5 linked regions of the Rhodopseudomonas sp. BAL398 genome follow. The protein of the gene in region 1 interacts with the protein of each later gene in a pairwise test. Links are inferred from orthologs where the notes say so. Each region holds a gene or a part of one and is shown in the gene's direction. Other genes may lie near its edges.

Region 1 (4,996 bases):
GACACGGTTGTCGGTCGAATGGGCATTCAGATAGGTGTAGGTGATCTTGCCGCCCCACAGCCAGTCGCTGCCGGCGAAGTGCTGGAAATAGCCGGCCTGGGCCATCGGCGCCAGGATGGATCGATTGTCGAGATAGGGCGTGGTCGGGCCGCCGGCCGAGCCATAGGCGACCTGAACGCCGTTCTGATAGATGTTGGAAACGCCCTCGGCATAGATATTCTGATTGCCATAGCTGAGGGAATTGAAGCTGCCGCCGAGGCCGACGAAATACGCCGCGTTGGGCACATAGGACACAGGCGGTGCAAGCGGCTGCATCCGCGCTTTCGAAACGCGCGATTGCGCGAAGCCGTCACCGGCAAAGCCGAGCGAGGTCGCGGCCACGGCCACGGCCAGAATAGTGCTTTTCATGGAGCTTGTTCCCTGAGGTTCATCTTGACGCTGGTCAACACTAGCGTCCCGAATTTCAGGGGCTGACCCGAAATCAAGGTGGGCCTCAGCCACAAAGCACGCGCAAACTTGGTTGCACGCTCCATGTTGAGCCTGGCCCAGCAAGCCACAAAGGGTTGAGTCGCGCAAGCGACACAACTGATGGAACCTGCGGCTACCGTCGCGCGTCGACGCCGGCCGGGCCACGCGCTTTCGCCGTGCAGGCGATCAGGGCAGGGGGCGCACCTGCACGAAGGATTGCGTCCCGCCCGGGAGTGTTCCCCAGACCGTAACCTGACGTTGCGACAGAAGATCCGTCAGCCGCGCCACGTCTGCAGATCGGATCAAGGCCAGAAAGGGCGGCTTCACCGACTGCAGATCGGCGAGCGTCACTTCGTGGATCGGGCCATCGACATGGGCCAGGACGTTGCTGTTGACGGCATGGCGGGTCGTATAGAGCACACCGGGCAGGGTCTGCTGGGCGAAATTGATGGTTCGCCCTTGGAGCCGACTGGATTGAAACAGGTCCGGCGCCAGCGGCATCACCAGCTGCCCAAGGATGATCGGATAGCTCGCGACGGCGACCACCAGCACCAGCGTCGCCGCCAGCCAGGCCGGGCGCGCGGCTTTCCATTGGTCGAACATCAGTCCGGCCATGGTCGTCAGCCCCAAGGTCGCCGGCATCGCGTAGCGCGCCTTGGCGTCCGGCCAGAATGCCAGGACCGCGGTGCAGGCGGTCGCATAGAGGATCGAGGCGAGCAGCAGATCGGCCTTGGGGTCAGCTTTGGGACTGCGCTCGGTGCGGCTGAGCCGGTAGACCGCAAAGGGAAGCATCAGCGACAGCGGCAGCCATTCGGCCAGGATGCTGAGATCGAATTGATAGAATGGATCGCCGCGATGGCCGCCGAGCCGGGAATGGGTGAGCCATTGTGTGAAGTCGCCGGGCTCGAACACGGCCAGGTACCAGGCCAGGCAGAGGGTCGCGCCGATCGCATTGGCGATCAGGAACGGCGTCAGCTGGCGCCATTGCCGGCGCCACAGCAGATAGGCACCGACCCCGAGCGGGAAATAGGCCATCGGCTGAATCCCCTTGGTCAAGGCGGCGGCGCCCAGCACGGCGCCGATGACGAGGCTGCGCCGCAGCGAGACCCCGCCGGCCACCGTTCCATTCCACCACAGCACGAAGGCCGCGAACAACAGCACCGAGAGCATCACATCCGGCTCGGCGGTGACGACCTTGGTGGCGATCATCGGGCTGCCGAAAAAGCATAATGCGGCGAACAGCGCGGCGCTGTCGCTGGCCTGGGAGCGGACCAGCCGCCACACCAGCAGGGCGCCGGCCAGCAGGAACAGGACATGCGGAATCCGGATGTGCCAAAGCGTGACCTCGCCGGTCAGGCTGCCGAGCGCCGCGGCGATCCAGGACAGCAGCACCGGCCGCTCGATGAATCGAAAGCCATAATGATGCGGCGCCAGCCACCAGCCGTCCTGGGCCGCGCCACGCGCCAGCGCCAGCACGGTGCCCTCTTCGAAATGCGCCGAGCGCAGGCTGATCGCCGGAATCACGGTCAGCGCCCACAGCAACACGATCCACAGCCAGCCCGGCAGCCGCAGGCTTTGCAGCATGGTGAAAGCATCAAGGATGCGGCGGCTTTGCAGGCCTCGCCAGTTCGGATTCACGCTCCCACCTTCCGTCGGGCCGTCCGGCTGGGCAGCGCGATGCTTGCCCGCGCACCGCACGGTGGCCGGCCTGGCAACTTTCATGAAACTTGCCTCTTGGCAAGGCGCGACAGACTCGTTAAACATTCCGTTCCGGGCGCGCTGGCGGTTGCTAGTGCGTCCGTGCTCGTTTTCTTAAAACCCGAATCGATAGGAGACCAGTCCGTCAAGAGGTCCGTCTGGATTGCTTGGGGGAAGGGGTTCAATCGTCGCGGAGGAAGGCGGGCAGGGGGTCTTCGGCGGGTCGGTTAATGGCCTGGTGTGGGATCTCCGAATCCTGTCCGAGACTGCAGGCGCCGACGTTGAAACATCTTGTTTCCTCAAAGGCTTAATTCGTTGCCTGCATAGACGGGTGAAGACCGGATTTTGCGTCTCGTCGCGTCAAGCGGCGGGGAGTGGATTGGGTTCGAACCTCGACACCCCGGTAAGGTGGTGGCTTCGGCCATCTCTGATCGGGAGGGCAGGCTTTTCAATATCGTCCCGCCCGACGTGTCTGAAGACCGTGTGTCTTGAGGTCAGGTTCTGGCAGGACGATGGGTGCAACCCGGCGGTCCTGCCTGCGTGCAGAGGCCGCCAACCGGAGAGAGCTTGCTGTGGAAAGAGCGGCAAAAAAGGACGCGGTCGAAGCGCTGAACGGGGTCTTCAAGACCACCAGCGTTGCGGTCGTGGCCCATTATTCCGGCCTCACCGTGGCCCAGATGCAGAAACTGCGTGCGCAGATGAAGCTGGCGGGCGCCTCGGTCAAGGTCTCGAAAAACCGTCTCGCCAAAATTGCTCTTGAAGGCACCGACGTCGTTGCCATCGGCTCCCTGTTGAAGGGGCCGACCGTGATCGCGACTTCCAACGATCCGGTAGCGGCGCCGAAGGTGGCCGTCGAATTCGCCAAGACGAACGAAAACTTCGTCATTCTCGGCGGCTCGATGGGCACCACCGTCCTGAACGTCGACAGCGTCAAGGCCCTGGCCGCGCTGCCCTCGCTCGACGAACTGCGCGCCAAGATCCTCGGCCTCCTTGTGGCGCCGGCGACCAAGATCGCTCAGCTCTCGACTGCGCCCGCGTCCAAGCTCGCGCGCGTTGTTCAGGCTTATGCCTCTAAGAGCGAAGCGGCCTGACGCCCTTCGCATTCAACCCTGGTTCGAACTGATACGCTTAAGGAAATAGATCAATGGCTGACCTGAACAAGATTGTTGAAGACCTCTCGAGCCTCACCGTGCTCGAAGCTGCCGACCTCGCCAAGATGCTCGAAGAAAAGTGGGGCGTCTCCGCCGCTGCCGCCGTCGCGGTGGCCGGCCCGGCCGCTTCCGCTGCTGCTCCGGCTGAAGAGAAGACCGAGTTCAACGTGATGCTGCTCGCCGCCGGCGAGAAGAAGATCGAAGTCATCAAGGAAGTCCGCGCCATCACCGGCCTCGGCCTCAAGGAAGCCAAGGACCTGGTCGAAGGCGCGCCGAAGGCCGTCAAGGAAGGCGTCAACAAGGAAGAAGCCGACAAGATCAAGGCTCAGCTCGAGAAGGCTGGCGCCAAGGTCGAGCTCAAGTAACCATCGGTTACTGGAACGACACTCCCGGGCCGGCGCGGCTTTGCCGCAGCGCGGTCCGGGGATCGCTACGACGACCGTCAGACCGGGCTCAAGCCCGGTCGGGCGGACTAAAGCGGCGCCGACGGGGCAACCCGGCGCGCCGGATCTGGACAGGCCATACACAGGATTGTGTGGGGATTGGCGGGAACACCCCTCGAATCTCCACATTTGCCGTACCATATTGGGATGGCAGCACGAAAGCGCGGTGGCGTGGGAGATGGTGACGTCTCCATGCACCCGTTGGGAGATCAACAATTTCGGGCTTTTTCGGTCTGTAACGAGATGGTTTTGACGGGCGGGTGCAGTCAGGCGCCCCGCACGTCGTTTTGCGTTCGAGGTTTCTGACGTTCGGATTTAGGATTATGTTCCTGACATCGGACTGCTGAGTTTCGGATGTTTCGGTAATTCAACCCGGGGGCGATGCCAATCGCGCTTCGGAAGGTTCGCCCCCACGGGCGACGAAATGAGAGGCCACGATGGCGCAGCAGACGTTCACCGGTCGCAAACGCGTTCGCAAGTTCTTCGGACATATTCGGGAAGTCGCCGAGATGCCGAACCTGATCGAGGTTCAGAAGGCATCCTACGACCAGTTCCTGATGATTGCCGAACCTCCGGGCGGGCGTCTCGACGAGGGCCTTCAGGCCGTGTTCCGCTCGGTGTTCCCGATCTCGGACTTCTCCAATACCTCGATGCTGGAATTCGTGCGCTACGAATTCGAGCCGCCGAAATATGACGTCGATGAGTGCCGTCAGCGCGGCATGACCTATGCGGCGCCGCTGAAGGTGACGCTGCGCCTGATCGTGTTCGATATCGACGAGGAAACCGGCGCGCGTTCGGTCAAGGACATCAAGGAGCAGGACGTCTACATGGGCGATATCCCGCTCATGACCATGAACGGCACCTTCGTCGTCAACGGCACCGAGCGCGTCATCGTCTCGCAGATGCATCGTTCGCCCGGCGTGTTCTTCGACCACGACAAGGGCAAGACCCATTCGTCCGGCAAACTGCTGTTCGCCGCCCGGGTGATTCCGTATCGCGGCTCCTGGCTCGACATCGAGTTCGACGCCAAGGACATCGTGTTCGCGCGCATCGATCGCCGCCGCAAGATTCCGGTGACGTCGCTGATGTTCGCGCTCGGCCTCGACGGCGAGGAAATCCTCAGCACGTTCTACAACAAGATCCAGTACAAGAAGATCAAGGAAGGCTGGCGCGTTCCGTTCGATGCGAGCCGCTTCCGCGGTTACTCGACCATCAACGATCTGATCGACGCCGATA
Region 2 (5,859 bases), 450 kb from region 1 along the record:
GCTGCTGCAGCCCGGCAACAATGTCGCCGCGGTGTGGCGGGCGCGGCTCGACGAGAATCTCGGCTATTACTTGCTCGAGGGCACGCGGATGCGCGCCGCCACCATGCTGGCGTCGTCCCACGCCGTCTATGGCATCACCCATCTGGCCTCGTTGGCGCGGCTGTTGCCGGAGCGCGATCCCCATGAAGACATCTACGAGATGCTGGAACGCACGCTGGACGATTTTGACGATGTCGGCGACGCCGCCACCCATCTGATCCGCTTCGAACTGGCGATGCTGGCCGAACTCGGCTTCGGCCTCGACCTGACCTGCTGCGCGGCGACCGGCGTGACCTCGGATCTGATCTATGTCTCGCCGAAATCCGGCGGCGCGGTGTCGCGGGCGGCCGGCGAGCCATGGCGCGACCGGCTGCTGCGGCTGCCGCCGTTCCTGCGCGAGACCCCGGACGGCCATAATGGCTGGTCCGACCAGGATTTGCGCGACGGCTTCGACCTGACCGGCCGGTTCCTGTTGCGCAACGTCCTGGAGCCGCGCGGGCAGGGCCATTCCGACGCCCGTGACGGCTTCATCAACGCTGTCACGAAACATTTGGCAAAATGACCTCAATTAGTTACAATTTGCGAGACAGTAACTCTCTATTTTTGCATTTGAAGAATTTTTTCAGACATTTTCAAGCTGGGAGCCAGCTATGTCAAAAATTGAAGGATTAGATGACCGGGCTCTCCGAGCCGTGGGTAAAGCGGCAGGTATAGGGGGGATTGCGCTCTTCGTATTCTCGTCGGTATTCCAAGGTTTGATTCAGTTCGTGCTTAGAAATACAGTTGTTGAGTTAACCCCTTCAATTTCCGGCGCGATAGTCAACTCGCTTATGTCTCTAACATTTGGGGTTGCTGCCATAGGGCTAGTTGCATGGTTAGTCGGTAGGGGATTTCCTAAAGGCAGGTTGCCTCCGTCAATTATTTATGCGGTTTGCATTTTAATCATTGCCGTCTTAGCAGTATCCTCTGCTGTGGGGGTCTTGTCTGTTGACAGAGTTGTTAGTCCAAGCAGCGATGGAATGGTGACCGTAGACGAGGGAAGGATGACAGAATTCACCGTTTGCGTTGGCGAAAAGCCCGAAAAATGTCCGTCGGGGTCGGTTCATTTGGGGTGCGGATCGTCTGTGGATGCTTGGGCCGCAACCCAATGCACAAAATCATCCTCGACCAAACTTTCTGACGTCCCCGGGAACCATTGTGGTTATTATACTGCGAAGGTAGTTTGTCGGAAGAAACTCTGAAAAGCGAACAGAGCGCCGAACCTGCCTGAAGCGATAAATTGGCCTAGGCCAGCCTTGAAGGATAGCTTTTTAGCGTTTAACCCCTCCTTATGGGAAAACGACTGATTCCGCCGGAGCCGGCGGAGATTCACGATGTGCAGCTGCGCGAGGCGCTGGAAGAGCGTTACCTCGCTTATGCGCTCTCGACCATCATGCACCGGGCGCTGCCGGACGCGCGCGACGGCTTGAAGCCGGTGCATCGGCGCATTCTCTACGGGATGCGGCTGTTGCGGCTCGACCCCGGCACGCCGTTCAAGAAATCGGCGAAAATCGTCGGCGACGTGATGGGCTCGTTCCATCCGCACGGCGACCAGTCGATCTACGACGCGCTGGTGCGGCTGGCGCAGGATTTCTCCTCGCGCTACCCGCTGGTCGACGGCCAGGGCAATTTCGGCAATATCGACGGCGATAACCCGGCCGCCTACCGCTACACCGAAGCCCGCATGACCGACGTCGCCCGGCTGCTGCTGGAGGGTATCGACGAGGACGGCGTGGCGTTCCGCCCGAACTACGACGGCCAGTCGAAAGAGCCGATCGTGCTGCCGGGTGGATTCCCGAACCTGCTCGCCAACGGCGCGCAGGGCATCGCGGTCGGCATGGCGACCTCGATCCCGCCGCACAATGTCGCCGAACTGTGCGACGCCGCGCTGCATCTGATCGAAAAGCCGGAGGCGAAATCGAAGGCGCTGCTGCGCTGGGTCAAGGGTCCGGATTTCCCCACCGGCGGCATCATCGTCGATTCCAAGGAAAGCATCGCAGAAGCCTATGCCACGGGGCGCGGCTCGTTCCGCACCCGCGCCAAATGGAGCCAGGAGGAGGGCGCCCGCGGCAGCTGGGTGGTGGTGATCACCGAGATCCCCTGGCTGGTGCAGAAATCGCGGCTGATCGAGAAGATCGCCGAACTGCTGAACGAAAAGAAGCTGCCGCTGGTCGGCGACGTCCGCGACGAATCCGCCGAGGATATTCGCGTGGTGATCGAGCCGAAGACGCGCGCGGTTGATCCCGAACTGCTGATGGAATCGCTGTTCCGGCTGACCGAGCTGGAAAGCAAGATCCCGCTCAATCTCAACGTGCTGGTCCAGGGCCGGATTCCAAAGGTGCTAGGCCTGGCCGAGTGCTTGCGCGAATGGCTCGACCATCTGCGCGACGTGCTGCTGCGCCGCTCAAACCATCGCAAGGCGCAAATCGAGCACCGGCTCGAAGTGCTCGGCGGCTATCTGATCGCCTATCTGAATATCGACAAGGTGATCAAGATCATCCGCACCGAGGATGAGCCCAAACCGGTGCTGATGAAGGCCTTCAACCTCACCGACATCCAGGCCGAAGCGATCCTCAACATGCGGCTGCGCAGTCTGCGCAAGCTCGAGGAATTCGAGATCCGCACCGAGGACAAGAATCTGCGCGCCGAGCTCAAGGGCATCAACGCGATTCTGAAATCCGAGCCCGAGCAATGGGCCAAGGTCAGCGAGCAGGTCCGCAAGGTGCGCGACATGTTCGGGCCGAAGACGCCGCTCGGCAAGCGCCGCACGATGTTTGCCGATGCGCCCGAACACGATCTTGCGGCGATCGAGGAGGCCTTCGTCGAGCGCGAGCCGGTCACCGTGGTGATTTCCGACAAGGGCTGGGTCCGCACGCTCAAGGGCCATGTCGCCGATCTGTCGGGGCTGGTGTTCAAGCAGGACGACAAATTGGGGCAGGCATTCTTCGCCGAGACCACTTCGAAACTGCTGCTGCTGGCCACCAACGGCCGGTTCTATGCGCTCGACGTCGCCAAACTGCCGGGCGGACGCGGCCATGGCGAGCCGATCCGGATGTTCATCGACATGGAGCAGGACGCCGCGATCGTGGCGCTGTTCGTCCACAAGGGCGGCCGCAAATTCCTGATCGCCAGCCATGACGGCCAGGGCTTTGTGGTCGGCGAGGATGATTGCGTCGGCACCACGCGCAAGGGCAAGCATATCCTCAATGTCGAGATGCCGAACGAGGCCCGCGCGCTGACGGTGGTGGCCGAGGGTCACGACACCGTCGCGGTGATCGGCACCAACCACAAGATGCTGATCTTCCCGCTCGACCAGGTGCCCGAAATGGCGCGCGGCCGCGGCGTGCGGCTGCAGAAATACACCGGCGCGGCGCTGTCGGATGTCAGCACCTTCAACGCCAAGCAAGGCCTGGCGTGGCGCGATTCCGCCGGCCGCGACTTCAGCATGACGATGAAGGAATTGGCCGAGTGGCGCGGCAACCGCGCCGATGCCGGCCGTCTCGCCCGCGGCCTGCCGAAATCCAACAAATTCGGCCGCCCGATCGAATAGGACCGGGCGGCGGCCTGCGCCATTTGTCGCAGGCCGCCGTGGCGATAGTCTTTGCGTCGGCAGCCAAAACATCATTGAAATGGCCCAATGATTCATAGTCTTTTCAATAAGATCCGGCCGCTGCTTCCCGCCATTTTCGTGCTCATGGTGCCATCCGGCGCACAGGCGGCCGAGGGGCTCGACGGCGCCGCCTTGAGCTGGTTGTGGGCGGTGCCCTTCGCCGGAATCCTGTTGTCGATCGCCACCGGGCCGCTGCTGTTCCCCAAGATCTGGCACGCCCATTACGGCAAGATCGCCGCGGCCTGGGCGGTGCTGGCGCTGCTGCCGCTGGCGGTCGGGTATGGCTGGCAGTTGATGCTGGCCTCGCTGGTCCATGCCATGCTGGCGGAATATCTCAGCTTCATCGTGCTGCTGTTTGCGCTCTACACCGTCTCCGGCGGCATTCTGGTCACCGGCACGATGCGGGCGACGCCGCTGCTCAACACCATGCTGCTGGCGCTGGGCACCGCCTTCGCCAGCATCATCGGCACCACCGGCGCGGCGATGATCCTGATCCGCCCGGTGATCCGCGCCAATGAAAAGCGCCGCAGCAGCGTCCACGTCGTGGTGTTCTTCATCATTCTGGTCGCCAATGTCGGCGGTGCGCTGTCGCCGCTCGGCGACCCGCCGCTGTTCGTCGGCTTCCTGCGCGGCGTCGACTTCTTCTGGCCGCTGCAGCATCTGTGGCTGCAGACGCTGTTGGTGGCGCTGCCGTTGCTGGCATTGTTCTTCGTCGTCGATCTGTGGCAGGCCCGCAAGGATCCGAAGATCGCTGCAGAGTCCGATCCCGAGCCGATCGGTCTGCGCGGCGGCATCAATTTCTTCCTGATCGGATTGATCATCGCGGCGATCCTGTTCTCGGCGACTTGGAAGCCGGGCATCGTGTTCGACATCTACGGCACCGAAGTCGCGCTGCAAAACCTGTTGCGCGATGGTGCGCTGGTGATCATCGCGCTGTTGTCCTTGTGGCTGACCGCCGACGAGCATCGCTCCGCCAATGATTTCTCGTGGGAGCCGATCAGGGAAGTCGCCAAACTGTTCGCCGGAATCTTCGTCGCCATCATCCCGGTGCTGGCGATGCTGAACGCCGGCAAGGCCGGCATCTTCGCGCCGCTGTTGTCGCTGGTGGCCAATGCGGACGGCTCGCCGCACGAGGTGCCGTATTTCTGGTTCACCGGGCTGTTGTCGGCGCTGCTCGACAACGCGCCGACCTATCTGGTGTTTTTCGAACTGGCCGGCGGCAATCCCACCGAATTGATGGGGCCGCTGTCGGGAACGCTGGCGGCGATCTCGATGGGAGCGGTCTTTATGGGCGCGCTGACCTATGTGGGCAACGCGCCGAATTTCATGGTCTATGCCATCGCCACCGAACGCGGCGTCAAGATGCCGGGCTTCTTCGCCTATGCGTTGATCGCCAGCGCGGTGATGATCCCGCTGTTCGTGTTGCTGACCCTGCTGCCGACCGTGCCCAATTTGGGCCTGCACTGAGGCACGCCGTGTGCGGCGCAATGGACGCTCAAGTCCATGGGATACTTAGTAAAGCCGCGCGCCGGCGCTGACTAATGCTGCCCTGCAACGTAGTTCGGTGATAGCTGCGTGTGCGGCGTGCCGGCCATCGTCTATCTGTTTCTCGACAGATGCGAACAATTCTGATCAGATCGTCGCGTTGGATTTCGTCCCGACCATCGCGGCGAGCAATCATCTCCGGTCTCTCCGCCAAAAATAAAAAGACGCGTCAATGTTGTTTGTTCAGCACGATTGGCACATCAGGGAGAGAAAAACATGTCTCGGAGGAAGCTTACGCGACGGCAATTTGTAGCCGCCACGGCTGCGACGTCAGCCGCACTGGTCACCGCGCCCTATGTCAGATCCGCTTTCGCCGCAGGCAAGCTCACGATGGGCTTCTGGCAGCATTGGGTTCCGGGCGCCGACAAGGCCTCGAAAGACCTGGTCAATGAATGGGCCGCCAAGGAAAAGGTCGAGGTGTCGATCGACTACATTCCGAGCCAGGGTAACAAGAACCTGCTGACCATCGCCGCCGAAGGGCAGGCCAAGTCCGGCCACGACATTCTGTCGATGCCGACCTGGTGGCCGCACGCCAATGCGGAGATGCTGGAGCCGGTCAACGACATCATGGAGCCGCTGATCAAGCAGAACGGCAAGGTCAACGGCACCGTGCAATATCTCGGCAA
Region 3 (6,917 bases), 690 kb from region 1 along the record:
AATATGTCGGCCGCGCGCCGCTGGAGGGCTCCGACGACCGCATGCTGGTCGCGACCTTGCGCACCGGCCAGCCGGCGCCGTCGCCGTCGGCCGTGCGGGTCGCGTCGGCGAACTCGTTCGTGCCGGAATTCCCGAGCCGGGGACGGGCGCTGCGCGGCGACGTGCCGACTCCCGAAGGACGCCCCTATACGCTGGGCAATAACGCCGTGGATGTGGCCTCGATCAACGCCACTTCGGAAATCTCGGCATCGCGCAGTTCGCGATCGGCGGGTCACCAGCTGATCAATCCGCGCGCGGTGTCCTACCAGACCGTCGGCCTTGTGGCGAAGCCGGCCGCCCCGATGGTGACGGCGGCGGCTTACGCACCGGTGCAGAAGGATCAGATCGGCGACCTGCTGACCGGCCGCGGGCTGTATTAGGCAAAGCGCGGAATAGTTCGCGATTTGCGCGCTGCTGGCGAAGCCCGCCGTTACGCTGGAACTTGAACCGCGCTGCGTGCCCCGGAATAATCGCGAGTCTGATCAAGTGGGGCAGCCGGAATGGCCGGAACGATCGATCGAAGATCGACCATCCATCCCCTTAATGATGGCGATTTCGCCGATGCGCCCGTGAGCGATGCGCCCGCGGTCGATGCGAACGTGCCGCGGGTCCGGCATAAAACGGGTTGACCAAGCACTCCGCCGCTCGCCCGGATGCCGACGCCTGGCATTGCGGAATCGAGGTATAGGCGCACTCGTCGTAATAATCGGCGAAGCCCTGATAGATCCGCAGACAGACCGGATAGTCCCGCGCCAGCAGCGCCGAGGGGAAGGCAAGCACCCCGAGCAAAACCACAAAAGCGATACGCATTGATACCTCCATTCGACCAATTCGGTCGGGCCACCGCCTCGACGCAACGCCAACAAACCAGCACCGTTCCGGAAAACCGCAACCGCAAGCAAACTATCCTGCGGATCAGTCGCGGCGGTGCCGACGCTGGTGGCGAATCCGCGGCGCCGGCTCAACATAAGCCTCAAAATACGGATTGGCATCGCAATAGGCCAGCCGTCCCGAGGCCGTCGCCTGACACTGCGCATAGGTCATGAAGCTGCAGTCGCCCAGCGTCTGGTCATAGTTCTGTCCCTTGATGCAGAACGGGTAGTCCCTTGCTTCGGCCGGCGTCGTGTCCAGCGCCGAAACGGCGCCGAGCGCCAGCAACGCAAAAAGTGCAGCACGCATCTTATCCTCCGCTCGGCTATCGCCGAATCTGACGTCCAAACCCGACCAAGCCGCGCCTGATGCGCCGCGTCAACTCACTTCGCCGCGCAGGAGCCATCGGCCTGGCGCCGGCCGGATTTACACTTTGTCAGCCATTCTCGGCGCGCACCAAAAGCCCGCTTGACTCCAGAACGAAGAGAGAACAATGTTCTCTTTATGTTCTAGGCCAGGGAGGTGGAAGATGTTGAAGACGTTCGTGGAAGAAGCGGCGGCGCTGGCGTCGATCGTGCTTTTCGTCGGAATGATCGCAGTCTGGGCGCAAGTCATTCCACAGCTCTAAAGTCCGTCGCTCGAGCGCGAGGTGACGGAAGGTCCCGGCGCGTCCCCTTGGGGATAAGCCGGCGCGTTCGGCCGCCGGGCCAGTTCTGCATGGACAGTGCCGGCTGTCAGACGCACCATGGGGCCGAGTCGGTTGCGGGTTCCGCGCCGGCCGGTCCCATAACCTGATCCCGTGAAATCGTTGTCGCGCCAATGACCAATGCCGGATTCGTCCATCTGCACGTTCATTCAGCCTATTCGCTGCTGAAGGGCTCGATGAAAGTTCAGCGGCTGGCTGAATTGGCCAAGGCCGATCGGCAGCCGGCGCTGGCCTTGACCGATACCGACAACATGTTCGGCGCGCTGGAATTTTCTGAAAAGCTCGCCGGTTACGGCATTCAGCCGATCGTCGGCTGCGAATTGGCGATCGATTTCGGCGACCAGGACCCCAATGCCCGCAATGCGCTGGCACCGGCGCGCATCGTGCTGCTGGCGACCCGCGAGCGTGGCTATCGCAGCCTGATGAAGCTGAATTCGCGGGCGTTTCTGGAGACGCCGATCCATCAGGCGCCGCATATCAAATTCGAGTGGCTGCAAGGCGAGGCCGAAGACGTGATCGCGCTGACCGGCGGTCCGGAAGGGCCGATCGCGCTCGCGCTCAATGCCGATCAGGCGGGGTTGGCGGCGCTGCGCTGCGACCGGCTGGCGCAGATGTTCGGCGACCGGCTCTATGTCGAGTTGCAGCGCCACGGCACCGACAATGAGCGCCGCGCCGAAGCCGGCCTGATCGATCTGGCCTATGCCAAGGGCCTGCCGCTGGTCGCGACCAACGAGCCGCATTTTGCCGCCGCCGACGATTTCGAGGCCCATGACGCCTTGCTCTGCATCGCGGCCGGGCGGCTGGTCGCCGAATCCGATCGGCCGCAGCTCACGCCCGATCATCGCTTCAAGACCCGGGCCGAAATGGCGGTGCTGTTCGCCGACCTGCCGGAGGCGCTGGCCTCCACGGTGGAGATCGCCGAACGCTGCGCATTCCGGCCGCGCACCCACAAGCCGATCCTGCCGCGCTTCACCGTCGGCGCCGATTCCGACGCCGCGGCTGCCGCGAGCGGCGAAGTCGATGTGTTGCGGGCCCAGGCCGAGGAGGGGCTGCGCAACCGGCTCAAGGTGCATGGCGTGTCGCAAGGCATGACCGAGGAGGACTACCGCGCCCGGCTGGCGTTCGAACTCGACGTCATCACCCGGATGAACTACGCCGGCTACTTCCTGATCGTGTCCGACTTCATCAAATGGGCCAAGGCCCAGGGCATTCCGGTCGGCCCGGGCCGCGGCTCCGGCGCCGGATCGCTGGTCGCCTATGTGCTGACCATCACCGATCTCGATCCAATCCGCTTCGGCCTGCTGTTCGAGCGCTTCCTCAATCCGGAACGCGTCTCGATGCCGGATTTCGACATCGATTTCTGTCAGGACCGCCGCGGCGAAGTCATTACTTACGTGCAGGAGCGCTACGGCCGCGACCAGGTGGCGCAGATCATCACCTTCGGCACGCTGCAGGCCCGCGGTGTGCTGCGCGACGTCGGCCGCGTGCTGCAGATGCCCTATGGCCAGGTCGATAAATTGACCAAGCTGGTGCCGCAAAATCCTGCGGCGCCGGTGTCGCTGAAGCAGGCGATCGAAAGCGAACCGAAGCTGCAGGCGTTTCGCGACGAGGACGCGGTGGTGGCGCGGGCCTTCGACATCGCGCAGCGGCTCGAGGGCCTGACCCGCCACGCCTCGACCCACGCCGCCGGCATCGTCATCGGCGACCGGCCGCTGAGCGAGCTGGTGCCGCTGTATCGCGATCCGAAATCCGACATGCCGGTGACCCAGTTCAACATGAAATGGGTCGAGCCCGCGGGGCTGGTCAAATTCGACTTCCTTGGCCTGAAGACGCTGACCGTGCTCGACGTCGCTGTGAAGCTGTTGAAGCAGCGCGGCGTCGTGGTCGATCTGCCGACACTGCCGCTCGACGACGCGACGAGCTTCCAGATGCTGGCCAAGGGCGACGTGGTCGGCGTGTTCCAGGTGGAAAGCCAGGGCATGCGCCGGGCCCTGGTCGACATGCGGCCCGACCGTTTCGAGGACATCATCGCGCTGGTGGCGCTGTATCGGCCGGGCCCGATGGCGAATATTCCGACCTATTGCGCCCGCAAGCACGGCGACGAGGAGCCGGAATATCTGCATCCGATGCTGGAGCCGATTCTGAAGGAAACCTTCGGCGTCATCATCTACCAGGAACAGGTGATGCAGATCGCCCAGGTGATGGCCGGCTACTCGCTCGGCGAAGCCGATTTGCTGCGCCGCGCGATGGGCAAGAAGATCCGCGCCGAGATGGAGAAGCAGCGCGCCATCTTCGTCGCCGGCGCGATGAAGAATGACGTCACCAAGGCCCAGGCCGATACCATCTTCGACCTGTTGGCCAAATTCGCCGATTACGGCTTCAACAAGAGCCACGCCGCGGCCTATGCGCTAGTGTCGTACCAGACCGCCTATATGAAGGCGCATTATCCGGTCGAATTCATCGCCGCGTCGATGACGCTCGACATTCACAACACCGACAAGCTGTCGGAATTCCGCGCCGAGGCGCAGCGGCTGGGCATCAAGGTCGAGCCGCCCTCGGTCAGCCATTCGGGCCCCACCTTCGAGGTCAGCAACGGCACCATCTATTACGCGCTGGCCGGCCTGAAGGGCGTCGGCGCCCAGGCGGTCGAACTGATCGTCGCGGCGCGCGAGAAGGGGGCCTTTACCTCGCTGGCGGATTTCGCCGCCCGGGTGAATCCGCGCGCCATCAACAAGCGGGTGATCGAGAGCCTGGCGGCGGCGGGTGCGTTCGACACGCTGGATTCCAACCGCGCCCGGGTATTTGGCGGCGCCGAGGCGATCCTGGCGGCCTGCCAGCGCGGCCACCAGGCCGCCACCATGGGGCAGAACGACATGTTCGGCGGCATGGCCGACGCGCCCACCATCATGCTGCCGCAGATCGAGGCCTGGCTGCCGGCGGAGAAGCTGCGCCGCGAATATGACGCCATCGGTTTCTTTCTATCCGGCCACCCGCTCGACGATTACGCCACCGCGCTGAAGCGGCTGCGGGTGCAGTCCTGGGCCGAATTCTGCCGCGCGGTGAAAAGCGGCGCCACCGCCGGCAAGGTCGCCGCCACCGTGGTGTCGCGGATGGAGCGGCGCACCAAGACCGGCAATAAGATGGGCATTATGGGCCTGTCCGACCCGACCGGGCATTTCGAGGCGGTGCTGTTCTCGGAAGGGCTGGCGCAATATCGCGACGTGCTGGAGCCCGGTGCCGCGGTGCTGCTGCAGCTCGGCGCCGAATTGCAGGGCGAGGATGTTCGCGCCCGGGTGCTGCATGCCGAGCCGCTGGATGCTGCCGCGGCCAAGACCCAGAAGGGGTTGCGGATCTTCCTGCGCGACACCAAGCCGTTGGATTCGCTAGCCAAACGCTTGCAGGCGCCGGACGCGATGGGGGCCGGCGGCAATGTCGCGATCGTGCTGCGGCTCGATCCGCTGACCGAAGTCGAATTCGAGCTCAAGGGCCGCTTCCAGGTCTCCCCGCAGGTGGCCGGGGCGATCAAGGCGGTCAGCGGCGTCGAGCACGTCGAATCGCTGTGAGCGGCCGGGCAGGGTGAATGTCGAGTCTGCGGCCCGCGCAGACGCCGGATTGCCTTGCTTCTGCGCAGAATCCAGCTATATACCGCGCCATCTCACACGGAAGCATGGCTTAACCGCCGTCCGGTGGCATCCGGGCCGCGCTGCAGGCTTATCTGCAGCAAGGCTTGTTTGCTCACACGCTTCCGGAGGAACCAACCGGAGAATATCACGATGGCGCTACCCGAATTTTCAATGCGTCAGCTTCTCGAAGCTGGCGTTCACTTTGGTCACCAATCGCACCGCTGGAATCCGAAGATGGCAGAGTACATCTTCGGCGCCCGCAACAACATTCACATCATCGATCTGGCGCAGACCGTGCCTTTGCTGCACCGCGCGCTGCAGGCGATCAGTGACACCGTCGCCAAGGGCGGCCGGGTGCTGTTCGTCGGCACCAAGCGTCAGGCGCAGGACGGCGTCGCCGAAGCCGCCAAGCGCTCGGCGCAGTACTTCGTCAATTCGCGCTGGCTCGGCGGCACGCTGACCAATTGGAAGACGATTTCCGGATCGATCAAGCGGCTGCGTCATCTCGACGAGGTGCTCAATTCCGGCGACGCCAACGCCTACACCAAAAAAGAGCGACTGACGTTGCAGCGCGAGCGCGACAAGCTCGATCGCTCGCTCGGCGGCATCAAGGACATGGGCGGCCTGCCGGATCTGATCTTCGTGATCGATACCAACAAGGAAGACATCGCGATCCAGGAGGCCCAGCGGCTCGGCATTCCGGTGGCGGCGATCGTCGACACCAATTGCGACCCCAAGGGCATCACCTATCTGGTCCCCGGCAATGACGATGCCGGTCGCGCCATCACGCTGTATTGCGATCTGATCGCCCGCGCGGTGATCGACGGCATTTCGCGCGCCCAGGGCGATTCCGGCATGGATCTCGGCGCGGCGATGCAGCCGCTGCGCGAGGACGTCCCGGTGGTGGTTGCGACCGAGCCGGTCGCGTTCCAGGGTCTTGCGGGTCCGCGCGGCACCGCCGATGACCTCAAGAAGCTGACCGGTGTGTCCGGCGAGATCGAGAAGAAGTTCAACGATCTTGGCATCTTCCATTTCTGGCAGCTGGCCGAACTGGATCACGACAATGCGCAGAAGATCGGCGAAGAGGTCGGCCTGCCGAGCCGCGCCGATGCCTGGGTTGCCCAGGCCAAGGCGATGACCGCCGAAGCGGAATAACGCTCGACGTTGCGGCCGGGCCCCGGCCGCAACGTTCCGTCTTCAAAATCTCCTATAAATTCCTGATGGTGGACCGCGGGCCGTGGCTGCGCCGGGTTCGCCCTGACAGGCAAAGGACGTATTAGCGATGGCAACGATTACCGCTGCGATGGTCAAGGACCTTCGCGAGACCACTGGCGTCGGCATGATGGATTGCAAGCAGGCGCTGACCGAAAATGACGGCAACATGGATGCCGCGATCGACTGGCTGCGCAAGAAGGGCCTGTCGAAGGCCGCCAAGAAGGCCGGCCGCGTCGCCGCCGAGGGCCTCATCGGCGCGCTGACCGAGCGCACCAAGGGCGTCGTCGTGGAAGTCAATTCCGAGACCGATTTCGTCGCCCGCAACGAGCAGTTCCAGGGCCTGGTCAAGATGATCTCGCAGGTGGCGCTGAAGGTCGGCGCCGACGTCGACAAGATCAATGCCGCACCGGTCGGCTCGTCGACCGTCGCGGCCGCGATCGCCGACGCGATCGCCACCATCGGCG
Region 4 (5,734 bases), 5.1 Mb from region 1 along the record:
TCGGCATCGGGAATCGTCGTGCTCAGCGCCGGATCGGTGGCGCCGTCGCGCATCCATGCGTGCGATACGTCCTCGGCGATCTCGGCCGTGGCAAGCGCCGCGCCGCCCGCTTGATCGAATATGCCGCGTTCGAACAGCGCGCCGTGCTCGCCATGATAGGCGCCAAAGCTCATCAAGGTGCCTGGACCCTTGCCGAGCCGATCGAGTTGCAGCGCGTCGGCGATCGCGAGGAAGCGGCCGAGATCGCCCGCGCGGCCGTCGCGCCAGCGATCGAAGGCGGCGATCGTGTCGAGCGCAAGCACCGCCTCGAGCCGGTCGCCGAACACGGAGGTCTCCAGAAACGACCGAAAGCCGCCGACGATCGATAAGAGCCGGATCCGCTCGCCGAGGTCGATCGCCCGCGTGGTGCCGCCGGGTTGAAACGCCAGGCTGTGCGGCCATTTTCCGGCGATAATGCCCATGATCTCCAACAGCCGCGCGCGGGCCGGCAGCGCGTCGCGGCTGGCGCTGCCGGTGGTGGCGGCGAAGCGTGCGGCGGTCGCCTGGTGCCAGGGCGCAGCGGCGTAAGCGTCGCGCGCGAAATCCGGCATGAAGAAAATGTAGAAATGCGTCAGATGATCGGCGGCATTTTCGGCCGCATGCGCGATATTGGCCGTCAGCACGCCGTTCGGCGCGGGCGCGATCCCGAGCGCACCGCGCAACGCCGCGACCGCGGCGATTGATTGCGACACCGAACAGATGCCGCAGATCCGCGGCGCCAGCGCCAGCGCGTCGAGCGCCGGGCGGCCATCGAGGATCTGCTCGAAGCCGCGATACAGCGGCACGGAAACTTCGGCCGTAGCGACCACGCCATCGGCGATCTCCAATCTGACTTCGAGATCGCCCTCCACCCGGTTGAACGGGCCGATGATGAGGCGCGTCATGAGGTCTGCTTGCCGCCGCGGCTGGGCGGTACCACGATGTGATCGGAGGTGGCATTCGCCCGCACGCGCTTCGGCGTGGCGGATTTCGACAGCGCCGACAGCGCGACGAACCAGGCCTTCGGCATGTCGAGCGGCAGGCCGACCGGAATGCCGGCGAGTTTGCTGGTGGCGAGAAAATTCCGCGCTGTCTCGAAGCCCGGCGAGGTGCAGGCGATGCAGGCATAGCCGCCTTTGGTGCAGGAGCCGCCGCCGTTCCAGGAGCGCTGATTGCAATCGCCCACGGCCTGGGTGGCCTTGCAACCCAGATGTTCCATCAAGCAGCCGCGCTCCGACATCGTTTCGGCGCTGGCCTTGAATTCGTAGAATTCGTTGCGCGCGCAGCCGTGATGGGCGAGGTGGTTGGCGATGAATTTCGGCCGACCATAGGGGTCGAGCTCACTGGTTGCGAGGTCGCCGCCGGACAGCGCGATCAGCGTCTCCATGATCCAGCCGGGGTGCGGCGCGCAGCCGGCGATGTTGATCACCGGCGCGCCGCGCCGCGATCGAAACGATTCGCCCAGCGCGCCGCCCGGCGCGGTGCCGTCGAACTGCAAGCCGGTGGCATCGGTGGGATTGTTGCCAGCGGCCGGAACCCCGCCATAGGCCGCGCAGCTGCCGACCGCCACCACATAATCGGCCAGCTCGGCCAATTCGGACACCCAATGATAGATCGACCGGCCGGTGCCGGCGAACATGTTGAAGCGACCGCTGCCCTGCGGGCCGCGTAGCACCGATCCTTCCAGAATCAGCGCATCGAGGGCAATCGACCCCGCCCGCACCTGGTCGAGGATCGCGACAACTTCGTGGCCGGTGGCTTCGCTCACCGAGGGGTGCCAGATCAGCCGGATTCCGAAGGATTTGAGCTCTTCGAACCAGCCGGACTGGCCGGATTCAAGCACCGCCATGGTGCAGCCGCCGCAACTGCCGCCCTGCAACCAAAGCACATTGAACATTGGCGGATGAAGGGCTTGCTGCATTCACACGGCCATCTGTTCCCTGGGATTATTCTTGAGCGATCGAGCGCTTGCGCCGATCCTAATCGGTTTTCGCCGGCAGCGTAAAGATGCGCCGTGCCGCGCGCCTATCGGGATCATCCCGGAGGTGCTCCGCCTCCGTCAAATGGCTCGGCCTTCGTCTATTCGCGCCGAAAGCTGTGCTACGATCGTTCGATCACCGGGTCATCGGACCTGCGCGCTCGCGGAGAGGCCATCATGCAACGCATCACCATCACCCTCGACGACGATCTGATGGAGGACCTCGACCGGATGATCGCCGAACAAGGCTATCAGAACCGCTCCGAGGCGATCCGGGATTTCACCCGGGCCGGGATGCAGCAGGCGGCGCAGAAGGCCGGAAAGTCCGGGGACTGCGTGGCCGCACTGGTGTATGTCTACGACCACGCCGCGCGCGATCTGTCGCGCCGCCTGGTCGAGAATTATCACGGCCACCACAATCTTTCGCTGGCGACGCTGCACGTCCATCTCGACGACGACAATTGCATGGAAATCACCGCGCTCAAGGGTTCCAACCGGGAGGTTCAGCATCTGGCGGAACACATCATCGCCGAACGCGGCGTGCGCTATGGCCGGCTGGTGATGATCCCCAACGCAGCCGCCAAGCCGCCTGCCGCGAATCGCAAAATATCCGGGCATTCGCACTGACGCCGCATTCCGCGGCCTCCGGTCACGCGGGCCCGCGGGCGACCATGTGGCGGGGCTGCCGACGATAGTCTTGATCGCAGCTTGAGCTTCTCCCTATAAGATGGCGCTCGCGCGATATCGCGCGTGACGCGAATCGATGTCGGGCCGGGTTGCGGCCGCGACGTCAGCACCGGATCTCATGCGCTTCACATTCATCCACGCCGCCGATCTGCATATCGATAGTCCGCTGGCCGGGCTCGGCCTGAAGGACAAGGCGGTCGCCGCCCGCTTTGCGCAGGCCGGCCGCCGCGCGGTCGAGGCGCTGATCGAGGAGACCATCGCCAGCAAGGCGGCGTTCCTGATCATCGCCGGCGACATTTTCGACGGCGACTGGAAGGACGTCACCACCGGACTGTTCTTTGTCCGCGCCATCAGCGCGCTGCATCGCGCCGGGATTCCAGCCTTCATCGTCAAGGGCAATCACGACGCCGCCAGCCTGATGTCGCGGGAACTGCCCTATCCGGACACGGTGACGACCTTCGCCTCCGGCAAGGCGGAGACCGTTATGCTCGACGCCTGGCGGGTCGCGCTGCATGGCCGCAGCTTTCCGCAGCGGCTCACCTCCGAATTCGTCGAGAGCTATCCGGCACGCCGCGACGGCTGGCTGAATATCGGCGTGCTGCACACCTCGCTCGACGGAACCCGTGGCCATGAGGGCTATGCGCCGTGCTCGATCGAGGATCTCAAACGCTTCGGCTATGATTATTGGGCGCTCGGTCACGTCCACGCCGCCGACATCGTCAGCCGCGATCCGTGGATCGTCTATCCGGGCAATCTGCAGGGCCGCAGCGTGCGCGAGACCGGCGCCAAGGGCGCGATGCGGGTCACCGTCGAGGACGGCCGCATCGTCGATGTCACGCCGCTGGCGCTCGACGGCGCGCGCTGGGCGCAGCTGTCGGTCGATGTCGCGGGCCTGGCGTCCGAGGACGAGGTGATGACGCGGGTCCAGGACGCGCTGGCGCAGGCTCAGGCGCAAAGCGAGGGCCGGCCGCTGGCGGCACGCGTGACGCTGGTCGGCGCGACGCTGCGGCACAATCATCTGCTGGCCCGGCGCGAGGCGCTGCAGGACGATGTGCGCGCCAGCGCCTTTCAATTGTCGGCCGATTGCTGGGTCGAACAGCTCAAGGTCAAGACCAGCCTGCCGCCGCAGCCGCACGCGGCGCTGTCGACGGCCGATGTGCTCGATGTCGATCGTCTGGTCGCGGAGGCTGCTGACGATCCGGACTTCGCCGCGGCGCTGGCCGAGCTCACCGACGCGATCAAGGCGAAACTGCCGAAAGACCTGCATGACGCGTTCGCGCGATCCGACGCGCTGGCGACGCTGATCGACGACGCGCGCGCCACGTTGGCCGGAGATCTGTCGTGAGGATCGAACGGCTGGTGCTCGAGCGCTACGGCGCCTTTGCCGACAGGACGCTGTCATTCGCCCCCGGCGCCGCGCTGCATGTCGTGCTCGGCGCCAACGAGGCCGGCAAGACCACGGCGCTGTCGGCGATCGGCGACCTGCTGTTCGGCTTCGGCGGCCGCACCGCCTATGATTTCCGGCACGACAGCAAGATGTTGCGGATCGGCGGCAGCTTTCGTCATTCCGATGGTCGGCTGATCACCGCACGGCGCCGCAAGGGCAACAAGAATACGCTGATCGACGCCGACGACCAGCCGCTGCCCGACGATCTGCTGGCGCCGCTATTGGCCGGATTGTCGCGCGAGGCGTTCGGCCGCGAATGCGGTCTGACCGCGCAGGCGCTGCGCGACGGCGGCCAGGAGCTGCTCAATGCCGGCGGCCGGCTGGCGGAAACGCTGGCGGCGAGTTCGGCCGGCATGGCGGCGCTGTCGCGGACCAGGCAGCGGCTGCAGGACGAGGCCGACGAGCTGTTCACGCCGCGCAAATCCGCCGGCAAGCCGTTCTATGTCGCGCTCGAACGCCGCGACGATTCCGACCGGGCGCTGCGCGATGCCATCGTCACCCGCGAGGCGATCGCGCAGGCCGAGGCCGCTGTGCTGCAGGCGCGCGAACAGCTCGCGGCGCTGAACGCGGCGCATGCCGAGATCGGCGGCGCGCTGGCGCTGTGGCAGCGTACGCTGCGGGTCCGCTCGCATTTGGCGCGGCTCGACGGCATCGGCGCCGAACTGGCCGCGCTGGCCGATCTGCCGCCGGTCGCCGCTCCCTCGGTGGCGGAATGGCGCGCCGCGCTCGATAGCCACGCCGCGCTGGAGCGCGAGATCGCCGCGCTCGACGCCGACGCGGCGGCCGACGCCGCGGAGATCGCCGCGATGGCGGTCGACGAGAGGCTGCTGTCGGAAGGCGCCGCCATCGATGCATTGCGCGAACGGCTCGGCGCGGTGCGCAAGGCGCTCGACGATCTGCCGCGCCGCCGCCAGGCCCGCGAATTGGCGCAGGCGCAGCTCGACGACGCGGCGCATCGTCTGGGGTTGGCATCCCATGCGGAGCTGCTGGCGCGCCTGCCGAGCGATCCGGCGCTGGCGCAAGCGCGCGAACTGATCGAGCGCAACCGGCGCGCCGCGCAGGCGATCACCGAGGCCGAGGCGCGACATGCGCGCGCGCGGCAGGAGCGCGACGACTTCATGGCCGAGGACGGCGTGGCCGATGCCGTCGTCGATATCGAACAGCTGCGGCAGCGTTTCGATGCACTCGGCGATATTCCGGCCCAGGCCGACCGGCTGCGCCGCGACGGCGCGGCCTTGAGCGCCGACAATGCGACGCTGCAGGCCTCGGTGGCGTCGCTCGATCCGTCGCCGGGCGCGCTCGACCGGTTGCGGGCGATGCCGCTGCCGGATCATGCGGCGATCGCGAAATTCGCCTACGCCACCGAACTCAGCGAGGCCGACGCCAAGCGGCTCGCCGAAGCGGCGAGTACCCAGGAAGACGCTATCGTCGCCATCGAGGCCGAATTGGTCGGGCTGTCGAGTGCCGGCACCGTGCCCAGCCGGGCGGATCTGTCGCGCGCGCGGATCGAACGCGATGGCCGGCTCGACGGCTTGCGCACGGTGCTGGATGGCGACCCGAGGGCTCGGGCGCTGCAATTCGATGAAGTGGTGCGGTCGTCGCAG
Region 5 (5,678 bases), 3.6 Mb from region 1 along the record:
AGAGCCGAGTAGCTGCGTCCTCGAGACCGAACGGCTGACACTGCGCAAGCCGGCACTCGCGGACGTAAAAGCCATCGCCCATCTGGCCAATGACCGCCGCGTCGCCGAGATGACGAAGCGGCTGCCGCATCCCTATACGCGCCACGACGCGACAAGCTTCATCGAGGCTTTGGCGCAGAGCAACAACGAAACCGTGTTCGTGATCGAGCAGGAGTGGCGGCTGATCGGCATGGTCGGCGTTGACTGGCGCGAGCCCGACGCGCCGGAGCTCGGCTATTGGCTCGGTACGCCGTTCTGGGGCCATGGCTTCGCCACCGAGGCCGCGCGCGCCGTGATTGATTTCACCTTCGAGGAATTCTCGGTCGGCCAGCTGATTTCCGGCGCCCGGGTCGCCAATCCGGCGTCGCGCAATGTGCTGGAGAAGTGCGGCTTCCAATGGACCGGCGTCGAGCTGCACCGCTTCGAGGCGCTGGGCTCCTCGACCCCGGTGGACCGATTCCGGCTGAGCCGCGGTGTGTGGTCCTCGCTGCGAAACTGGAGCGCCTCGACCAGGCGGTGAGGCGGCGGCCCGCAAGGGCCGGCGCGACCGCCGGCCGGGCCAGCGTCGATTGCGCGCAATTTGCGCGCAATCCGTTAGCCAAGGCGCAACCAAGCCGGCTGTTGCTGGTAACCGACCGAGTACGCAGCCTGATCGGCCCGAGCTACGAGCATCTCCGCACAGGAGATTCAGATGTCGAACCGATCCATCCTCGCCATGCTCAGAAACGAGACGTTCAGCGAAGGCGGCCACCACATCGTCGATAGCGCGCCAGCCGCACGGGCGCCGCAACCCGAGCGACGCCAGCCGCCGGCGCCGCCGGCGAACGACGAAGCCGGGCAGTTGAGCTTCGCCTTCGCCAGTTAGAGCGTTTTCGAGCGAAGTGGATACCGGTTCGCGTAAAGAAAACGCGTCAAAACAACAATCTAGAGCTCCGGTTCTGATCTATCAGAACCGGAATTGCTCTAGCTAACATTCGCCGGCGCGGCGGCCCGGGCGGCGGCGTCCTTCTGCTCGCGCATGAAGATATAGAGCCCCGCGCCGATGATGATGGCGACGCCGACCAGGGTGGCGGCCGACGGCACATCGCCGAACACCAGATAGCCGAACAGCACCGCCCAGAAGATCATCGAATATTGATACGGCACCACCACGCTGGCGGGCGCCAGCCGTAGCGAGCGGTTGACGCATAGCAGCGCCGCCACCGACACCACGCCGGCGATCGCAAACAGGCTGAGATCCGGCAGGCTCGGCGTGATCCATTGCGACGGCGCCAGGATGGCGCCGAGCGCGAAGGTGCCGAGGAATTGCTGCGAGGCCAGCACCATGTCGGGCGTGCTGCGCAGCGAACGGGTGAGCAGCAGCAGCGCTGCGAACAGCATGCTGGCGGCGAGCGCGATCAGCGCCGGCCAGCTGACGCTCTGCGCCGAGGGCTGCAGCGCGATCAGCACGCCGCCAAACCCGACCAGGATCGCGATCCAGCGCGCCCGGTCGACCTGTTCGCGCAGGAACAGCGCCGAGCCGAGCGACACGAACAAAGCGGAAGCGAGGTAATAGGTGATGACGTCGGCGAGCGGCAGATAGGCCGCGGCGAGAAAGAACGCCGCCACTTCCAGCGACGAGATCACGATCCGGGCCAGTTGCAGCCAGGGCCGGTCCAGCGTCCGGAACGCGGCGCGCTGGTGCCAGATCAGCGGCGCCAGCACCACCAGCCCGGCCGCGGCGCGCAGCAGCAGCAATTGGCCGACCGAATAGCGCGACACCACAACTTTGCCCAAGGCGTCGCCGAAGGAAAACAGCAGCATCGCCGCCAGCATCAGCACGATGCCGGCCAGCCGCGCGCTGCGCGGATCCGCCCCGGTCGATATTTTCGCCAGCAGCCCCATATATGGCTCTTGTGATGTGTTGAGATCGGATTGGTTAACCGCGACGCGGCTGCTTCAGGGCACGTTGTCGGTAGCAACAAGGCCCGCAAATGCGGGCTTTTCTCGCACTGCCGGCGATCAAATGGTTGCCGCGACCACGCTCAAGCGATACGGATAGGCCATGAAATTCCTCGATGAAGCCAAGGTTTATATCCGCTCCGGCGACGGCGGCAACGGCTGCGTGGCGTTTCGCCGCGAGAAGTATATCGAGTTCGGCGGGCCCAGCGGCGGCAATGGCGGCCGCGGCGGCGACGTCATCATCGAGGTCGCCGACGGCCTCAACACGCTGATCGATTACCGCTATCAGCAGCATTTCAAGGCCCAAAAGGGCACTAATGGCATGGGCAAGGACCGCCACGGCGCCAATGGCAAGGATATGGTGCTGAAAGTCCCGGTCGGAACCCAGATCTTCGACGACGACCGCGAGACCCTGATCCACGATTTCACCAGGCTCGGCGAGCGCTTCGTGCTGGCCGAGGGCGGCAATGGCGGCTTCGGCAACGCCCATTTCAAATCCTCGACCAACCGCGCGCCGCGCAATGCCAATCCCGGCCAGACCGGCGAGGAGCGCTGGATCTGGCTGCGGCTGAAGCTGATCGCCGACGCCGGACTGGTCGGCCTGCCGAATGCCGGCAAATCGACGCTGCTGTCCGTGGTCAGCGCCGCCAAGCCGAAGATCGCCGACTATCCGTTCACCACGCTGCATCCGCAGCTTGGCGTGGTCGATATCGACAGCCGCGAATTCGTGCTGGCCGATATTCCGGGCCTGATCGAGGGCGCCCATGAGGGCGCCGGGCTCGGCGACCGCTTTCTCGGCCATGTCGAGCGCTGCCGGGTGCTGCTGCATCTGATCGACGCCAGCTGCGAACACGCCGGCAAGGCCTACAAGACGGTACGTACCGAATTGATGGCCTATGCGGGCGATCTGACCGACAAGGTCGAGATCGTGGCGCTGAACAAGATCGACGCGGTCGAGCCGGACGAATTGAAGAAACAGAAGGACCGGCTCAAGCGCGCCGCCAAGAAGACCCCGCTGCTGATCTCCGGCGTCACCGGCGACGGCGTCAAGGACGCTTTGCGCGCGCTGGTCGCGGTGATCGACGAGGCGCCGGTGTCCGACAAGGCCAAAGCCGCCGCGGCCGAGCCATGGGCGCCGCAGAACGTGTAATTGAGTTTGCTGTCGGGCAGATGCGCTTCGTATATGAGGAATCGTCATTCCGGGGCGTGAGCACTTGCGAACGAGCCCGGAATCCATACCCCCTGGCAGATGTGGGATCGACGGTATCGCCACAACGCGATACTGCGGCGTATGGATTCCGGGCCTGCGCTGCAACAGCCGCACATCCCGGAATGACCAACGATGGGTTGTCCGAGTAGCGCTGTCATGTCCCACCCCGAACTGAAGAATTTCCGCCGCATCGTGGTCAAGGTCGGCTCCTCGTTGCTGATCGATTCGGCGGCCGGCGAGGTGCGGGAGGCGTGGCTGGACGCGCTCGCCGCCGACATCGCCGAATTGCATCTGCATGGCCGCGACGTGATGATCGTGTCGTCGGGTTCGGTCGCGCTCGGCCGCAGCCGGCTGAAATTGCCGCGCGGTCCGCTCAAGCTCGAGGAAAGCCAGGCCGCCGCCGCGGTCGGCCAGATCGCGCTGGCGCGGACCTGGTCGGAGGTGCTGGGCGCCCACGGCATCGGCGCCGGGCAGATCCTGGTGACGCTGCAGGACACCGAGGAGCGGCGGCGCTATCTCAACGCGCGCTCCACCATCGCCAAGCTGCTGGAATGGCGGGTGGTGCCGGTGATCAACGAGAACGACACCGTCGCCACCAATGAAATCCGTTATGGCGACAATGACCGGCTGGCCGCCCGGGTCGCCACCATGACCAGCGCCGACCTGCTGATCCTGTTGTCCGACATCGACGGGTTGTACACCGCGCCGCCGGGCGCCAATCCGGATGCGCGGCTGATTCCGATCGTCGATTCGGTCAGCGCCGAGATCGAGGCGATGGCGGGGGCCGCCGAATCCGAATTGTCGCGCGGCGGGATGCGGACCAAGATCGAGGCCGCCAAGATCGCGACCTCCGCCGGCACCCATATGCTGATCGCCTCGGGCAAGATCGAGAACCCGCTGAAGGCGATCGCCAATGGCGGGCGCTGCACCTGGTTTCTCACGCCCGCCAATCCGGTGACGGCGCGCAAACGCTGGATCGCGGGATCGCTGGAGCCGCGCGGGACGCTGACCATCGACGCCGGCGCGGTGAAGGCGCTGCGCGCCGGCAAGAGCCTGCTGCCGGCCGGGGTGATCAGGATCGACGGCCAGTTCGCCCGCGGCGACGCGGTGCTGGTGCGCGGACCCGATGCGCGCGAAATCGGCCGCGGCCTGGTCGCCTATGACGCCGACGCCGCCGACAAGATCAAGGGCCACTCCTCGCCCGACGTCGCGGCGATCCTCGGCGTCAGCGGCCGCGCCGAGATGATCCACCGCGACGACCTGGTCGTCGGCTCGCTGCCGGGCTGAGCCCGCCATCCGGCCAATTGCCTGGTCCGGAGCGTCGCGATATCAATCAGTACGGACGGCCGGGACCGTGTCCCGGATCTAGATTTTTGTTTTGACGCGTTTTCTTCACGCGAACCGGTACCCACTTCGCTCGAAAACGCTCTAGGGTGCTGGGTGGACCGATGCAAATTCTGCGACACCGGATCGAGCTGGCAACGCTGGCGCCGATCCAGATCATCGACCTCACCGAGCAGGTCCGTGGTTTCGTCGCCACCAGCGGGGTCCGACACGGCCTCGTCACTGTGAGCTGCCTGCACACCACCGCGCGGATCAATGTCAATGAGCGCGAGCCGCAGCTGCAGCGCGACATGCTGACATTTCTGAAGCGGCTGGTGCCGCGCGACGGCGATTACCTGCACAATCTCGAACCGATCGACGGCCGCGACAACGCCCATTCGCATCTGCTCGGCCTGTTCATGAATTCCTCGGAGACGATCCCGCTGGCCGATGGCGCGCTGATGCTGGGCGAGTGGCAGTCGATCTTCTTCATCGAGCTCGACGGCCCGCGCGAGCGCCGCGGCGTCGAGCTGCAGATTTTGGGGAATGGCTAGACCATGACGCCAGACGATATCGCCGGCTTCTATGCCACGCGGGCCGAGCTCAATCCCGAGGACTACATCGAGCTCGATTTCGATTTCGAATGCGCCGGCGATCCGCGCGAGGCGGCGGCGCATCTGTGTAGCGAGCAGTCGACCGCGCAATGGCGCCGGGTCGGCATCGACGAGGATTTCCGGCCGCGCTTTGCCGCCAAGGTGTTGGAGCTGCAATCGGAGCCACGGCCGGGCGGGTTCAGCATCGCGGTGGAGTGCGCGGCAAAGGGCGAGGTCCATGCGGTGCGCGTCACCATCGCGCATCCGCACGGCAATTTCGGCGCCAAGATTCCCAATCTGTTGTCGGCGGTATGCGGCGAGGGCGTGTTCTTCTCGCCCGGCATTCCGCTGATCCGGCTGCAGGACATCAGGTTTCCGAACACCTATCTGGAAGCGTTTCAGGGCCCGCAATTCGGCGTCGCCGGCCTGCGCGAGATATTGCAGGCATTCGGCCGGCCGATCTTTTTCGGCGTGATCAAGCCGAATATCGGGCTTTCGGCGGAGCCCTTCGCCGAGCTCGGCTATCAGAGCTGGCTCGGCGGGCTCGACATCGCCAAGGACGACGAGATGCT

The links.
Region 2: the proteins of rplL (region 1) and parC interact in binary tests that used the Escherichia coli proteins (3 or more experiments, as listed by UniProt). The link is inferred for Rhodopseudomonas sp. BAL398 from one-to-one orthologs.
Region 3: the proteins of rplL (region 1) and dnaE interact in binary tests that used the Escherichia coli proteins (3 or more experiments, as listed by UniProt). The link is inferred for Rhodopseudomonas sp. BAL398 from one-to-one orthologs.
Region 4: the proteins of rplL (region 1) and nikR interact in binary tests that used the Escherichia coli proteins (3 or more experiments, as listed by UniProt). The link is inferred for Rhodopseudomonas sp. BAL398 from one-to-one orthologs.
Region 5: the proteins of rplL (region 1) and obgE interact in binary tests that used the Escherichia coli proteins (3 or more experiments, as listed by UniProt). The link is inferred for Rhodopseudomonas sp. BAL398 from one-to-one orthologs.

The regions. Positions count from the first base shown.
Region 1 is NZ_CP133111.1:647,876-652,871, forward strand. Bases 2,250-4,996 are described here. They hold rplL (50S ribosomal protein L7/L12), read left to right. Parts: upstream 2,250-3,310; coding sequence 3,311-3,682; downstream 3,683-4,996. Other genes in these bases: rplJ (50S ribosomal protein L10), read left to right, coding at 2,739-3,257; rpoB (DNA-directed RNA polymerase subunit beta), read left to right, coding at 4,198-4,996. Also shown: RBJ75_RS03015 (hypothetical protein), read right to left, coding at 1-408; RBJ75_RS03020 (ArnT family glycosyltransferase), read right to left, coding at 655-2,106. UniProt on the Escherichia coli protein: The binding site for several of the GTPase factors involved in protein synthesis (IF-2, EF-Tu, EF-G and RF3). Is thus essential for accurate translation.
Region 2 is NZ_CP133111.1:1,100,573-1,106,431, forward strand. The notes cover bases 1,015-3,998. They hold parC (DNA topoisomerase IV subunit A), read left to right. Parts: upstream 1,015-1,369; coding sequence 1,370-3,628; downstream 3,629-3,998. Other genes in these bases: RBJ75_RS05175 (sodium:proton antiporter), read left to right, coding at 3,773-3,998. Outside these bases: DNA repair protein RecO, read left to right, coding at 1-601; more of RBJ75_RS05175, read left to right, coding at 3,999-5,155; RBJ75_RS05180 (ABC transporter substrate-binding protein), read left to right, coding at 5,450-5,859. UniProt on the Escherichia coli protein: Topoisomerase IV is essential for chromosome segregation; it is the principal protein responsible for decatenating newly replicated chromosomes. It relaxes supercoiled DNA.
Region 3 is NZ_CP133111.1:1,338,473-1,345,389, reverse strand. The notes cover bases 1,337-5,378. They hold dnaE (DNA polymerase III subunit alpha), read left to right. Parts: upstream 1,337-1,728; coding sequence 1,729-5,178; downstream 5,179-5,378. In the rest of the region: RBJ75_RS06390 (septal ring lytic transglycosylase RlpA family protein), read left to right, coding at 1-419; RBJ75_RS06385 (DUF3551 domain-containing protein), read right to left, coding at 580-849; RBJ75_RS06380 (DUF3551 domain-containing protein), read right to left, coding at 955-1,218; RBJ75_RS06370 (30S ribosomal protein S2), read left to right, coding at 5,389-6,393; tsf (translation elongation factor Ts), read left to right, coding at 6,521-6,917. UniProt on the Escherichia coli protein: DNA polymerase III is a complex, multichain enzyme responsible for most of the replicative synthesis in bacteria. This DNA polymerase also exhibits 3' to 5' exonuclease activity. The alpha chain is the DNA polymerase catalytic subunit.
Region 4 is NZ_CP133111.1:5,771,913-5,777,646, forward strand. Bases 1,040-3,898 are described here. They hold nikR (nickel-responsive transcriptional regulator NikR), read left to right. Parts: upstream 1,040-2,173; coding sequence 2,174-2,623; downstream 2,624-3,898. Other genes in these bases: RBJ75_RS27145 (HupU protein), read right to left, coding at 1,040-1,915; RBJ75_RS27155 (exonuclease SbcCD subunit D), read left to right, coding at 2,802-3,898. Also shown: RBJ75_RS27140 (nickel-dependent hydrogenase large subunit), read right to left, coding at 1-923; more of RBJ75_RS27145, read right to left, coding at 920-1,039; more of RBJ75_RS27155, read left to right, coding at 3,899-4,028; RBJ75_RS27160 (ATP-binding protein), read left to right, coding at 4,025-5,734. UniProt on the Escherichia coli protein: Transcriptional repressor of the nikABCDE operon. Is active in the presence of excessive concentrations of intracellular nickel.
Region 5 is NZ_CP133111.1:4,232,820-4,238,497, forward strand. Bases 1,304-4,106 are described here. They hold obgE (GTPase ObgE), read left to right. Parts: upstream 1,304-2,083; coding sequence 2,084-3,130; downstream 3,131-4,106. Other genes in these bases: RBJ75_RS19985 (DMT family transporter), read right to left, coding at 1,304-1,923; proB (glutamate 5-kinase), read left to right, coding at 3,347-4,106. Outside these bases: RBJ75_RS19975 (GNAT family N-acetyltransferase), read left to right, coding at 1-559; RBJ75_RS19980 (hypothetical protein), read left to right, coding at 731-904; more of RBJ75_RS19985, read right to left, coding at 1,003-1,303; more of proB, read left to right, coding at 4,107-4,477; RBJ75_RS20000 (secondary thiamine-phosphate synthase enzyme YjbQ), read left to right, coding at 4,639-5,067; RBJ75_RS20005 (RuBisCO large subunit C-terminal-like domain-containing protein), read left to right, coding at 5,071-5,678. UniProt on the Escherichia coli protein: An essential GTPase which binds GTP, GDP and possibly (p)ppGpp with moderate affinity, with high nucleotide exchange rates and a fairly low GTP hydrolysis rate.